DNA from 2 places in the Paraburkholderia sp. GAS38 genome. Region 2 is predicted to be linked to the other one. Evidence: riboswitches for the same ligand, from Rfam matches in the RefSeq annotation. Region 2 holds a riboswitch; the other holds the start of a gene.
What was found. A riboswitch is a leader RNA that binds a small molecule or an ion and turns the genes downstream of it on or off. The one in region 2 is predicted to bind glycine.

Region 1: linked by a shared signal. The riboswitch ahead of P3T42_RS12805 (D-amino acid dehydrogenase) and the one ahead of gcvT (glycine cleavage system aminomethyltransferase GcvT) in region 2 are both predicted to bind glycine.

Annotation. Positions count from the first base shown of each region.
Region 1 covers NZ_JBNDJO010000004.1:513,136-520,338, forward strand. Annotated here, with positions in the region: gene P3T42_RS12785 (DUF3237 domain-containing protein) at 129-623, shown strand; gene P3T42_RS12790 (SDR family oxidoreductase) at 659-1,414, opposite strand; gene P3T42_RS12795 (nuclear transport factor 2 family protein) at 1,475-1,876, opposite strand; gene P3T42_RS12800 (LysR substrate-binding domain-containing protein) at 2,115-3,017, opposite strand; glycine riboswitch at 3,279-3,392, shown strand; gene P3T42_RS12805 (D-amino acid dehydrogenase) at 3,434-4,666, shown strand; gene P3T42_RS12810 (MarR family winged helix-turn-helix transcriptional regulator) at 4,770-5,303, shown strand; gene P3T42_RS12815 (MFS transporter) at 5,300-6,583, shown strand; gene speB (agmatinase) at 6,610-7,203, opposite strand, start outside.
Region 2 covers NZ_JBNDJO010000012.1:240,034-247,236, forward strand. Annotated here, with positions in the region: gene P3T42_RS26160 (UvrD-helicase domain-containing protein) at 1-516, opposite strand, end outside; gene P3T42_RS26165 (oxidoreductase) at 835-1,887, shown strand; gene P3T42_RS26170 (hypothetical protein) at 2,084-2,431, shown strand; glycine riboswitch at 2,573-2,675, shown strand; glycine riboswitch at 2,724-2,886, shown strand; gene gcvT (glycine cleavage system aminomethyltransferase GcvT) at 2,971-4,089, shown strand; gene gcvH (glycine cleavage system protein GcvH) at 4,154-4,534, shown strand; gene gcvP (aminomethyl-transferring glycine dehydrogenase) at 4,612-7,203, shown strand, end outside.

The sequences.
Region 1 (7,203 bases), on a different contig from region 2:
TTCAGGAGAGAATCATGCGTCCCACGGAGTTCTCGCCGCTGAAGTAGCCGCCCCGACGATCCATCAGAACCGGTAAACTCAACCGCACGGCACGCAACGTCATGCGCTCAACGCTCAAGGTGATTACGATGTCCACGCCCGCTTTCCACGAGCTCCCCGCACCGCTCCAGAGTGTGCAAACACGACCGCTGTTCGTGATGCGCCTCGACGTCAAACCGATCGTGACGGTCGGCGCGACGCCGGGACCGTTTCGACGCATCGGTATCGTGCCGTCCGGCACCTTCGCCGGCGAGCGTCTATCCGGCAAGGTGCTGGACGGCGGCAGCGACTGGCAGACCGTGCGCAGCGACGGCAGCACCACGCTCGACGTGCGCCTGATCCTTGAAACCGAGGACGGTGCCCACATCACGATGGCCTATCGCGGCATCCGCCACGGCGCGGCCGACGTGATCCAGCGGCTGGAAAAAGGCGAGAAAGTCGATCCGGCCAGCTACTACTTCCGCATCAATCCGCTCTTTGAAGCACCTGCCGGCAAGTATGAATGGCTGAACCGGGTGGTTGCGATCGGAACGGGCCACCGGTTTGCGGATGGCCCGGTCTATAGCGTGTTTGAGGTTAAGTAGCCCGAGTACGCATGGCGCTTCATAAAGACCCCGCCTCACCCCGAGAACACTTCCACCATCTGCGCGTTAAAGCCGTTCACAAGATCATGCTCGCCCGGTCCGGGGTTACCGCGGAACAACCTGGCGTTCTCGACCAGCACCTCATTGGCGTCGGTGCCGAGAGCGGCAATCGTTTCGTCGATAAACGCATCCAGCGGCATGGCCTGTTCGGCCTCGCGGCTGTTCATCAGATCGGTGCGCACCCACGGCGGCGCGATTTCGAGCACACGTACCGTGGTATCGCGCAGCATGAAGCGTTGCGACATGACATAGGAATGCAGTGCCGCCTTGGTCGACGAATACACCGCCGTCACCGCCAGCGGCACGAACGCCAGCACCGAACTGGTATAGGCGACCACGGCATCGTTCTTCGTCTTGAGATGGTCGATCAGCGCGGAGGTCATGCGGATCGGCCCCATCAGGTTGGTCGTGATGGTGGAGACCATCAGCGCATCGTCGATGCGGCCGGCCGCCGCATCCGTTTGCATCACACCCGCGTTGTTGATCAGCACGTTGAGAGCGGGATACGTCTTGATCAGTTGCGCCGCCACCCGCTCGATGTTCGCTGCATCGGTGATGTCCAGCTCGACTGCCGCCATGCCGGGGTTCGCGGCCACCACCTCGTCGAGATGGCTGCGCCGCCGTCCGCCGATGATCACCTTGTTGCCGCGCCGATGCAGCGCCTCGGCCAGCCCACGGCCAATGCCTGAACCGCCGCCCGTAATAAAGATCGTGTTGCCGCTGAGTTTCATGATGGACTCCTTAAGGATATCGCAGATAGGTTGAGACTGCCGTAATAGTGACTTCAGCGCTCAATCGGGGAACCGGTCGCCGAACATCGGCAGGCCGCTGACCGATTGCGCCGCAGTGACTTCGTCTTGCAGCACGTCCCAGTGTTCGGCGAGCTTGCCGTCCTCAAAGCGGACGACGTCCGCGGCAATCCACGCGGCCGGTCTGCCGCTGCCGGAGAAACGGCCGTGCGCGATCACGTAGTCGCCTTCGGCCACGATCAACTGATTCTCGTAGCGCAGCGTGTCGGGCAGCGTGCGGATCAGCGCAAACAGCCCCTCGCGCCCCGGCGCGATATGCGCACTGTGCTGAATGTAGCGGTCCGACCAGAAGCGTTCGGCCGCCTCATAGTCGCGCTGGTTGAACAACGTATCGAATGCCTCCAGGACGAGGGCCTTGTTTTGCTCCGGTGTCGTTTTGCTCATGTCAGTCTCGATGAACGTGAATGAATCGGATCGCCGCCGCCCCATGTGAGTCAGGTATTGGCGAAGCGGATGATGGAGAAGATAAGCGCGCGCCGCCGCCGGCGGTAGCCATCGGTTTCTGCTATGTCTTATGTATGGGATGCATAGATGGCGACGCGGCGGGTGGGTCACACGTCATACGCCAGGCAGCCGGAGGCCGCCGCGACAAGCCGGCACTAAGGCGCAGGAATCGTGAGGTTCACAAAACAGCGGCGTGCTGTTCGCGCCTGAAATCGGCCATGAGATGTTCGACGACTGCGCGCCCGGCGGCGCGGGTTGCGCGGCCCATCGGAAAGTACGCATGCACCGGGATGTCGGCCGTCTTCCAGTCGACCAGCAGCCGGACCAGCGAGCCATCGGCCAGTTCGCGGCGGCAAGCCCATTCGCTGGTCGAAGCAATGCCGATGCCGGCAGCCGCGGCAGCGACGGCGCCCTCGTTCTCGTTGGTCGAGAAATGCGCGTCGAGGTCGAGCGCCACCTCCTCGCCTGCGCGTGCGAACTTCCAGCCCGTCGGGACCACGGACGCGGGTCCACCCACGATGCGGTGCTGCGTCAGTTGATCGGGCGTCACCGGCACACCATGGCGTTCGAGGTAATCGGGCGAGGCGACGATCACCCGCGCAATCTGCGTGATCAGCGTGGCCGTCGCGCTCGAATCCACCAGACGCCCGAGCCTGATGGCGACATCCACCGCGTCCTTGACGAGATCCTGCGGGCGGTCGCCGAGCAACATCTGCAGACGCAGCGCCGGATGACGTTGGAGAAACGGCGCGAGCCGTGGAATGACTTCGCGGATTGCGACACTGCTGGGCATGCTCATGCGCAACATGCCGCGCAACTCGCTGCCTTCGCGCACGCTCTGCTCGGCATCCTCGAGCGCCATGAGGATCGGATCCAGACGCGACAGGAACTCGGCGCCCGCGTCGGTCAACACGACCGCGCGCGTGGTACGCGTGAGCAGACGCGCGCCCAGGTCGCCTTCCAGTTCGGCGACGATGCGCGACACCTGCGATTGCGACAGCCCGAACTCACGCGCCGCAGCCGAGAAACTGCCGAGACGCGCAACGCGGGTGTAGAGCTTGAGGGCGAGGATGTCCTTCACGGTGCAGGATAGTTGGGTTGGATCAAGGCTGGCGAACCTGACCAAGGCTATACGATTGATGCACCCGGCGCAAATATGCGAACCACCCGCCCCGCTCGGACAGAAAACCGCAACCGCAAAAAAACGCTTGCCGGATTATTTGCGAACGGCTACCGTTACGCCGTTCTACACGCTGTCGCGGGAGAGACTGTCACGCAGAAATGCGGTGACGGCGCCGACGGAGCAACCGCCCCGGAAACTCTCAGGCACAAGGACCGCCCAGCGGGAACATCTGGAGAGCGGCGCTTAACGCGCCCACCGAAGGGGATTTCCGCCCGCCCGGCAACGGGATGCGCGCGGAAAGAAACTCTCAGGTACATGGACAGATGGGGCATGGAAGCCGGCAACGGCCCTGCTCACTCACTCTGGACCATGACATGTCACGCATCGCCATCATTGGCGCCGGCATTACCGGCGTCACGACCGCTTACGCCCTCGCGCAACGCGGCTTCAACGTAACCGTGTTCGAACGCCACCGCTACGCCGCGATGGAAACCTCATTCGCCAACGGCGGCCAGCTATCGGTCAGCAACGCCGAGGTGTGGAACAGCACCGCCACGGTCGTCAAAGGCCTGCGCTGGATGCTGACGCGCGACGCCCCGCTGCTGCTCAATCCGCTGCCGAGCTGGCACAAGTACTCGTGGATGGGCGAGTTCCTGCGGCAGATTCCGCATTACCGTGCCAACACCATCGAAACCGTGCGGCTGGCGATCGCCGCGCGCGAGCATCTGTTTTCGATTGCGGCGCGCGAGCAGATCGATTTCGACCTCGAAAAGCGCGGCATTCTGCACGTCTACAAGACCCGCAAGGAGTTCGATGCAGCAGCGAAGGTGAATGCGCTGCTCAACGAAGGCGGCCTCGAGCGCAACGCGGTGAACGTGGCCGACATTCGCCGCATTGAACCGACGCTCGACGGCGCCTTCCACGGCGGCTTCTTCACGCCCTCAGATTCGACCGGCGACATCCACAAGTTCACCCGCGGCCTCGCGCAAGCGTGCGAGCGTCATGGCGTCGAATTCCGCTACGACACGGAGATTGCGTCGATCACGCGCGATTCCGCCGGCGCCTTCAGCGTCGCCGCGAAGCAGGCGGGCGAGCCGTTTCAGCAGACGTTTGCGCAGATCGTCGTGTGTGCCGGCGTGAAGAGCCGCGCATTCGCGTCGATGCTCGGCGACCGGGTCAACATCTACCCGGTCAAAGGCTATTCGATCACCGTTTGCCTCGACGACGCCGCGAGCCAGCAAGGCGCGCCCTGGGTCAGCCTGCTCGACGACAGCGCGAAGATCGTCACGAGCCGTCTCGGCGCCGACCGCTTCCGCGTGGCCGGCACAGCCGAAATCAACGGCTTCAATCGCGATATCCGCGCCGAACGCATTGCTCCGCTCACCGAATGGACCCGTCGCTACTTCCCGCAGGTGAATACGTCGCGCGTCATTCCATGGGCCGGTTTGCGTCCGATGCTGCCCAGCATGTTGCCAAAGGTCGGCAAAGGCCGCCTGCCCGGCGTGTTCTATAACACCGGACACGGGCATCTTGGCTGGACGCTGTCCGCCGCGACCGCTACGGGCGTGGCCGATGTAATCGCCTCAACGAGAACGCAGCAGGCCTAAGCGGCGAATTCAGGCTGACTCGCCACCGCAAAAGTAAACTTGCGCTCCTCCCTCAATGTGTGCATAATGCATATATGCAGACCGCACACATTGAGGTATTGCCATGACGCAGCGCACAGAAAATCTGCTTGGGGTGCTCGCCCTGCTGGTGACGGACGAGATGAATGCGCAGACCACCGTGGCCGCGCTCGCCGGTCCCACGGCGCGCGCCATCCTCAATGCGGTGGGCCAGTATCCGGATTCCTCCATTGAAGTGCTGCGCGATGCGGTCGATCTGTCGCATCCGGCGGCCGTCCGCGCGGTGGCGGGTCTGGTCGAGGCCGGCCTGATCGAAAAGAAACCAGGCGCCGACAAACGCGCGGTGGCGCTCGCGCTGACCACTGCTGGCCGGCGCGAAGCGAAGCGCATGCAGACGGCGCGCGAACGCATGCTGCAGCGCGTGGTAAGCCGGCTCGACGACGACGAACGGGTCGTGTTCGAAGACCTGTTGATCAAGATTCTCTGGCATGAAACGCGCGACCCTGCGCATGCCATGCAGTTGTGTCGTCTATGCGACGACGGTCCGTGCCTCGCAGCAGGTTGCCCGGTCGAATGCCGCGAACAGGGCTTGCCGATGCCCGAACGGAGCGGCTCATGAATCCCGCGACGCCGGTGCGCTGGCGTGCGATCGGCGCGCTGACCGCCGTGTCGGCGCTGGCGCAGATCGGCCAGTTCGGGATCGGCTTTATGGTGTTGCCGGTCTGGCTGGCGCATCACGGCCTCGACGCACCGCGCGCGGGGCTGTTTTCCGCTGCCCAGTGGGCCGGCATGGTCGCGGGGCTGCTGGCGGCGCCGCATCTGGCGGAGCGAATCGGTGCAAAGGCAACCGTTACGCTGGGGCTTGCGGCGAGCATCGTCGCATTCGCAACGATAGGCTGGCTGGCGTCGCCGTGGTGGCTGATTCCCGGCATGCTGACCGGACTCGGCATCGGCCTGCGCTGGATCGCCAATGAAACCTGGTTGTACAGACTAGTGCCCGAGCGGGCCAGTGGCCGGGTGGTCGGCATTCATGAAGCGCTGATCGCAGCGGCCGGTGTAATCGGGCCGGCTCTTGCAACGTGGTGCGCCGTCGATGGCCGCATCACCTTTGGTGCGGGGGCCTTGTTCACGTTTGCCGCGGCGATTCCGCTATGGTTGACCGCTGACGAGTCGCGCCGCCCCAACGCTGCGCGCTCAAGCGGACGTCCAGCGAATCCGCTCGCTGCGCCAACAACGCCGCAGACCCGCGAGCTAGCCCTGCAACCTCACTTACCCGCACACCTCGCAACCGAACCTGCCAAGGCGAGGTCCCAAACAACGGCAATCGGCCCGCTCGTCTGTCTCGGCATGGTGGTCGTGGCATTCGGTGGTCTCGGCGACGGCGCGCTCTACGGCCTCTTTCCGCTCTTCGCCGACGGACGCGGACTCAGCGCGACACAAACCGCTACCCTGCTCACCTGCTTCGGTATCGGCGGGATGGCGTTGCAGTTTCCGGTTGGCTGGTTCGCCCAGCGCGTCAGTCTCGCCGCAGCGGTCGTCGTCTGTGCAGCAGCAAGCGCGCTCGCAGTCGTGTCGTTCGCCCTGGCCGCGCCTGCGTCGGGGCTGCTGGCGGCGAGCGCAGTCTTGCTGGGTGGAATGAATAGCGCCTTTATCACGCTAGGGATGTTCGCCGCCGCAAGCGGCGATAAAGCCGCCTTGACCCGCAACATGCGGCTGGTTTCGCTGACCTTCACGGTCAGCTCGATTGCCGGTCCGTTGCTCGCCGGCTTCGCCATGAAGGCGCTAGGCAGCGACATGCTGATGTGGCAACTCGCGCTCGCCAGCGGCGCGCTTGCCATATACACACTCGGTCTACTGGAAGGCCGGCGCCAACCCCGCGAAGCGTCCTCCGCGAGCTGACGCCGGCCGCGCTGCTTACAACAACGTCAACGCCCCGCTACCTTGCGTTGCCGCCACAGGCACAGCACGTCGCAGGCAATGTGCGCGGCGGCAATGGCGGTGATCTCGCTCTGGTCGTAGGCGGGCGCCACTTCGACGACGTCCGCGCCAATCAGGTTCACGCCGCCCAGGCCCCGCACGATGGCGAGCCCCTGTGCCGACGACAAGCCGCCGGCTACCGGCGTGCCCGTGCCCGGTGCAAAAGCCGGATCGAGACAGTCGATATCGAAGGTCAGATACGTGGGACGCTCGCCGACAATCGACATGATCCGCTCCACCGCAGCGCGCGTGCCATGCTCATGCACCCACGCCGCATCGAGGATGTTGATGCCCATGAAGTCGTCGTTCCACGTGCGGATGCCGATCTGCACCGACGTCTTCGGATCGATCAGGCCGTCCTTCACCGCCTTGTAGAACATCGAGCCGTGATTCAGGCTGTCCGGACTATCGTCGGCCCAGGTATCGCAGTGGGCGTCGAAATGGATCAGCGACAAGGGCTTGCCATACTTCTCCGCATGCGCAATCAGCAACGGATAGGTGATGTAGTGATCGCCGCCCAACGTCAGCATCTTCGCATCCGA
Region 2 (7,203 bases):
TTCGTCCTCGTTCGCGGCAATCGCCATCGCCTCGTCGGGCATGATCATGCCGTTTTTCCACAGCGAGATGATCGACTGGATCTTGCGGATGAACCCCTTGTCCGTCGAGCCGACCTGTTCCTGGATCATGCCGAAGCAGTCGTCCGAATCCATGATCGAGAACTGCGGCTTCAGGCCGACGTGTTCCGCCTCCTGACGCAGGATCTGCACGCCAAGCGAGTGGAAGGTACACACCGTCAACTGATTGACGGGCACCTTGCGGCCTTCCTTGCCGGGCGTCGTCAGCGTCTTGCCCTCGAGCAGCTTGCCGACGCGCTCGCGCATTTCCGCCGCCGCCTTGTTCGTGAAGGTCACGGCGGCGATGTGGCGCGGCTCGAAGCCTTTGACTTCGATCAGGTGCGCAATCTTCTGCGTAATCACGCGCGTCTTGCCACTGCCTGCGCCGGCAAGCACGAGACAGGGACCGTCGAGATAGCGCACCGCTTCGTTTTGGGCGGGATTCAGGCCTGCGGACATCGTGTGTGGATGGGGTCTTACGGTTGAGGGGGGAACTGCGGCGGCAGGTCGGCTGAGCCGATTCGCGCGAGAGGAGCGATGTTAACACGAAGCCCGCACGCACTCCGCGAGCCGCGCCCCGCGTGCCGTCCGCTCAGTTGGCAACCAGGTTGGCAACTGGGTTGGCTATTTCGCCGGCAACCGGGTTGGCAACCAAGTCGGCAACCTGGTTGCCAACTGAGCCGCCGAAACAGGCCGCACGCGGGACATGCCACAATTACAGGCCGCGCGCCGCCGCCGCGGTGGCAAAGCGGCGCGCTTTTTTCGCAGGAAACTCACATGTCTGCACCGCTGAAAACAGGATTGATGGGTTACGGTTTTGCTGGCGCGACCTTCCACGCGCCGGTGATTGAGCACTGCGGCCGGGCCACCGTCGCGGCGATCGCCACCAGCAAGCCCGAGCCGGCCCGCGCCGACTATCCGCGCGCCACCGTCGTGCCCGATCTCGACGCCCTGCTCGCGCTCGACGACCTCCAGTGCATCGTGATCGCAACGCCGAACGATACCCACTTCGACCTCGCCAAACGCACGCTCGAAGCCGGCAAAAACGTGGTGGTCGACAAGCCGGTCACGCTGACGGCCACGGAGGCCATGACGCTCGCCAATCTGGCGCTGGCGCGCGGCCTCACCTTCGCGCCGTTTCACAATCGCCGCTGGGACGGCGATTTCCTCACCGTTCGCGATCTGCTCGCGAGCGGCGAGTTGGGCCGCGTCACGCACTACGAATCGCACTTCGACCGCTTTCGTCCGGATGTGCGGCCGCGCTGGCGCGAAGAGGCGTCGCGCGGCGGCGGCCTGCTGTTCGATCTCGGGCCGCATCTGATCGACCAGGCGCTTGCGCTGTTCGGCGCGCCGGCGACCGTGTCGGCCACCGTCAAGACGTATCGCGACGGCGGCGGCGCGCCCGACTACGTGCATCTGCAACTCGGTTACCCCGGCCTCGAAGTCGTGCTGCACGCGAGCGCCCTCACCGCTCTCGCGCCGCCGCGTTTCGCCATCGACGGCACGCGCGGCAGCTACGTCAAACGCGAACTCGACACTCAGGAAGATCAGTTGAAAGCGGGGCTGCGGCCTGGCGACGCCGGTTTCGGCGGCGGCAATGCGGCGGGGTTGCTGCGCGTGCTGGACGCGAACAATCAGGAAGTGGAGCGTACTTTGCCCACCCGTGATGGCGACTACGTCGGTTTTTATCAGGCGCTGGCCGCCACGATCCTCGACGGCGAACGCTTCCCGGTCAGGCCGCAAGACGCCGTCGACGTCATGACGATCATCGAACTGGCCGCGCGCAGCGAAGAGGAAGGCCAGCGCCTGCCATTCGAGCGGATTCGCTGAGAACGCGACGCAGGTCGTGGCAAGTCATCGCAAGTTGCGGCTTACATGACGGTAACCGCTGCCAACAGTTCCGAAAGGAACGCTCCGTTACAATATATTGCTGAGTTCAGGTCAGCGTGTAGCAGCGGCTAGCCGTTGCTACACGATATCGATCTGAGCATCGATCACGAAAAGACGACGACTTAGGAGAGTAGGTATGCAACGTTTCATCCGTGCGCTGGCAGGTGTGGCGCTGGTTTCTTCGCTGGCCGCCTGCGTGGTCGCGCCGCCGCCCCCGGCACCGCACCCCGACCAGCATGAAATCGCCATTCAACGCCTGAATCAGGTTTACGGCCGTGCCGACAACCTGAGCCACCGCATCGACAATCATGTCAATCAAGGCTACTACCCGCCCCCGCAAGGCGGCGCATTGCATCACCGCCTCGACGTGATCCGTCAGGAAGCGCATGACATGGCGGCGCAGCATGGCGGCGGCCTGTCCGGCGACGAACAGCGCGTGCTGAACCAGGAACTCGACGGCGCAGCGCACGCAATCGGCGAGTAAGCCTCTCGGCAATCTGCTGTGAAAGCACAGGCGCGGGGATCATTCCCCGCGCTTTTTTTTGGCGTGCGCCGTGTGCATCGCACCACCGCGCCGTCCTCTCAAGCCTCCATTTGACAAGCCTCCGGGCCTCGCGTACATTCGCCGCACGCGTCGGGAGAGCGCGCTGGCCGCATTGTTTTTCGCAGGCCGCGCCGCCGAAGGGGCACACCCGCAAACTCTCAGGCAAAAGGACCGACCGCGTCGAAGAACCCGTCTGATACCGGCATCGTCCGGGCTTCCATCAGGCACCGGTTTTTCGCACTCTGGAGAGCGGCAGTAGCCAGCGGCATAGGACATCGTCGATGCCAGGCAGGCTGCCCACCGAAGGGGCGCGCGTTTCGCCGTCACGGCTTGCAAAGGCTTGCAAACCCGCACGGCAGCGCAATCTCTCAGGTATCGAGGACAGAGGGGTCATGCATGGCATCGCTCGCAGGCATTTTGGCCGCGAGGGATCAAGCCGCATGGCCTTTTTGTATCCGTCGAGATTGCCTGAGGCCCTGATGACCGAACTCAAACACACCCCGCTTAACGCCACCCATCGCGCGCTGAATGCCCGCATGGTCGATTTCGGCGGCTGGGACATGCCCGTCAACTACGGCTCGCAGATCGACGAACACCGCGCCGTGCGCACCGACGCCGGCATGTTCGACGTGTCGCACATGTGCGTCGTCGATTTCCAGGGCGAGCGCGTGCGCGCCTTCTTCGAACACGCCCTCGCCAACAATGTCGGCAAGCTGCAAACCCCGGGGCGCGCACTCTACTCCTGCCTGCTGAACCCGGATGGCGGCGTGATCGACGACCTGATCGTCTATTTCTTCAGCGAAGATCACTTCCGCCTGGTCGTCAACGCCGGCACGGCCGAGAAGGACGTCGCCTGGTTCGGCAAGCTGAACGCCGATGGCCACTACGGCCTCACCATCACGCCGCGCCGCGATCTGGCGATCGTCGCCGTGCAGGGACCGAACGCCCGCGAAAGAGTCTGGCAAGTCGCACCGTCCAGCCGCACCTCCACGGAACTGCTCAAGCCCTTCAACGCGGCCATTGTAGACAACACGCCGTTCGGCGAGTTGATGATTGCCCGCACCGGCTACACCGGCGAAGACGGTTTCGAAATCGTGCTGCCGGCCGCCTCCGTCTGCGAGTTCTGGGACGCGCTGCAACGCCAGGGCGTGCGCCCGGCCGGTCTCGGCGCGCGCGACACGCTGCGTCTCGAAGCCGGCATGAACCTCTACGGCCAGGACATGGACGACAACGTCTCGCCGCTGGACGCCGGTCTCGCCTGGACAGTGGACCTGACGTCGCCGCGCGACTTCGTCGGCAAGTCGAAGCTCGAAGCCGACGGTTCGCAAGCCGCTTTCGTCGGCCTGATCCTGCAGAAGGAAAACGGCAAGGCGGGCGGCGTGCTGCGCGCCCATCAGAAGGTCGTCACGCCGCACGGCGACGGTGAAATCACCAGCGGCACGTTCTCGCCGACCATGCAGGAATCCATCGCCTTCGCGCGCGTACCGAAGGACGTGAAACCCGGCGATATCGTCCACGTGCAAATCCGTGACAAAGCCCTTCCCGCAAGCGTGGTAAAACTGCCGTTCGTGCGCAACGGCAAGGTGCTTGCGGTTTAAGCGGCTCCGTCGCGTACGCCCCCTCTTTTAAGCTATTCCCGAACACACCGCATAGGAGCATCCGATGAGCATCCCGGCCGATCTGAAATACACCGAATCGCACGAATGGGTCCGCACCGAAGCAGACGGCACGCTGACGGTCGGCATCACCGACCACGCGCAAGAAGCGCTCGGCGACATCGTCTTCTTCGAAGTCCAGGAACTGGGCAAGACCGTGACCGCCGGCGACACCGTCGCGGTCATCGAATCCGTGAAAGCCGCTTCCGATATCTACGCGCCGGTCTCGGGCGAAATCATCGAAGCCAACACGGCCGTGGCCGACACGCCGGACTCCGTCAACAGCGCGCCGTATGAAAGCTGGCTGTTCAAGATCAAGCCGGCCGCCGACGCCACGCATGACCGCCTGATCGACGCCGCCGCTTATACGAAGTCCATCGGCGCCTAAGAGGCATTCAACACTCGTATCAACCGTCAGGTGCGGCGTCCGACGAACGCGGACGGCCGCACCGCCAGGAACACCCCATGAAGCTCGAACACCCGGATCGTCTGATGAACCGCACTCCTCTCTCGCTCGCCGCGCTCGAAGTGCATGATGCCTTCGCTGAACGGCACATCGGCCCGGACTCGGCCGACCAGCAAGCGATGCTCGAAGCCCTCGGCTTCGCGTCGCGCGCCGCGCTGATCGACGCCGTGATTCCGCAGACGATCCGCCGCAGCGAAACGCTGCCGCTCGGCCCCTTCACGCAGCCGAAGAGCGAAGCCGAAGCGCTCGCCGCGCTGCGCGAACTGGCGGACAAGAACCAGGTGTTCCGCTCGTATATCGGGCAGGGCTATTACAACGCGCACACCCCCACGGTGATCCTGCGCAACGTGCTCGAAAATCCGGCGTGGTACACGGCTTACACGCCGTATCAGCCGGAAATCTCGCAAGGCCGTCTCGAAGCGCTGCTGAACTTCCAGCAGATGATCATCGACCTGACCGGCCTCGCCATCTCCAACGCGTCGCTGCTCGACGAGGCCACCGCCGCCGCCGAAGCGATGACCCTGCTGCAACGCGTGGGCAAGCCGAAGTCGAACGTCTTCTACGTCGCCGACGACGTGCTGCCGCAAACCATCGAAGTGGTGAAGACGCGCGCCACGCCGGTCGGCATCGAAGTGAAGGTCGGCCCGGCGGCGGACGCCGCCAACGCCAATGCGTTCGGCGTGCTGCTGCAATACCCGGGCGTGAACGGCGATGTGCGCGACTACCGCGCACTCGCTGAAGCGATCCACGCAGCGGGCGGCCATGTGGTGGTCGCCGCCGATCTGCTCGCGCTCACCGTGCTCACGCCGCCGGGCGAATGGGGCGCGGACGTCGCCGTCGGCAACACCCAGCGTTTCGGCGTGCCGGTTGGCTTCGGCGGCCCGCACGCGGCGTATCTGGCCGTGCGCGACGAATTCAAGCGGCAAATGCCGGGGCGTCTGGTCGGCGTCACGGTCGACGCACAGGGCAAGCCCGCCCTGCGTCTTGCGCTGCAAACACGCGAACAGCATATCCGCCGCGAAAAAGCGACTTCGAACGTCTGCACCGCGCAGGCGCTGCTCGCGATCATGGCCAGCATGTACGCGGTCTATCACGGCCCGCAAGGACTGAAGACGATCGCGCAACGCGTCAACCGCATCGCCTCGTTGCTCGCCGCCGGCGCGAAGAAGCTCGGCTACACGCTCGTCAACGAAACCTTCTTCGACACGCTCACGTTCGAAACCGGCGCCCGCACCCAGGCACTGCATGACGCCGCGACCGCCAAGCGCATCAACCTGCGCCGCGTGAGCGATACGCGCGTCGGCATTTCGATCGACGAAACCACCAAGCGCAGCGATCTGGCCGATCTGCTGGCCGTGTTCGCCCAAGCGGCGTTCGTGAACGACGTGCCGCAAATCGATGCGCTCGACGCCGAACTGCCCGCAGAGAGCACCGTGCCGCCCGCGCTCGAACGCACCAGCGCTTACCTGACGCACCACGTCTTCAACCGTCACCATTCCGAAACGGAAATGCTGCGCTATCTGCGCAGCCTGTCGGACAAGGATCTGGCGCTCGACCGCTCGATGATCCCGCTCGGCTCCTGCACGATGAAGCTGAACGCGACCTCGGAAATGCTGCCAGTCACGTGGCCGGAGTTCGGTCAGATTCACCCGTTCGCGCCGGCCGAGCAAACGGTCGGTTACCGCGAAATGATCGATCAGCTCGAGCAGATGCTGGTGGCGGCAACCGGTTACGCGGCGGTTTCGCTGCAACCGAACGCGGGCTCGCAAGGTGAATACGCCGGTCTGTTGATCATCCACGCGTACCACGCCTCGCGCGGCGAAGGGCATCGTAACGTCTGCCTGATTCCCGCTTCGGCACACGGCACGAACCCGGCGTCGGCGCAGATGGCCGGCATGCAGGTCGTGGTGGTGGCGTGCGACGCGCAAGGCAACGTCGATATTGACGACCTGAAGGCGAAGGCCGCGCAACACGCGGACAAGCTCGCAGCCATCATGATCACGTACCCGTCCACGCACGGCGTGTTCGAAGCGAACGTACGCGAAATCTGCGAGATCGTGCATGCGCACGGCGGCCAGGTCTACGTGGACGGCGCCAACATGAACGCGATGGTCGGCCTCACGGCGCCGGGCCAGTTCGGCGGCGACGTCTCGCACCTGAACCTGCACAAGACGTTCTGCATTCCGCACGGCGGTGGCGGCCCCGGCGTCGGTCCGGTGGCCGTGGGCGCGCACCTCGCGAAGTTCCTGCCGAACCAGGTGTCGTCGGGCTACGAGCGCACCGCTGACGGCATTGGCGCAGTGTCCGCCGCACCGTACGGCTCCGCTTCGATCCTGCCGATCTCGTGGATGTACATCGCGATGATGGGCGCGAAGAATCTCACCGCTGCGACCGAAACCGCGATCCTCAACGCCAACTACGTCGCCAACAAGCTCGCGCCGCACTATCCGGTGCTGTATTCGGGCCCGGGCGGACTGGTCGCGCACGAGTGCATTCTCGATCTGCGTCCGATCAAGGAAACCAGCGGCATAACCGTCGACGACGTCGCCAAGCGTCTCGCCGACTACGGCTTCCACGCGCCGACCATGAGC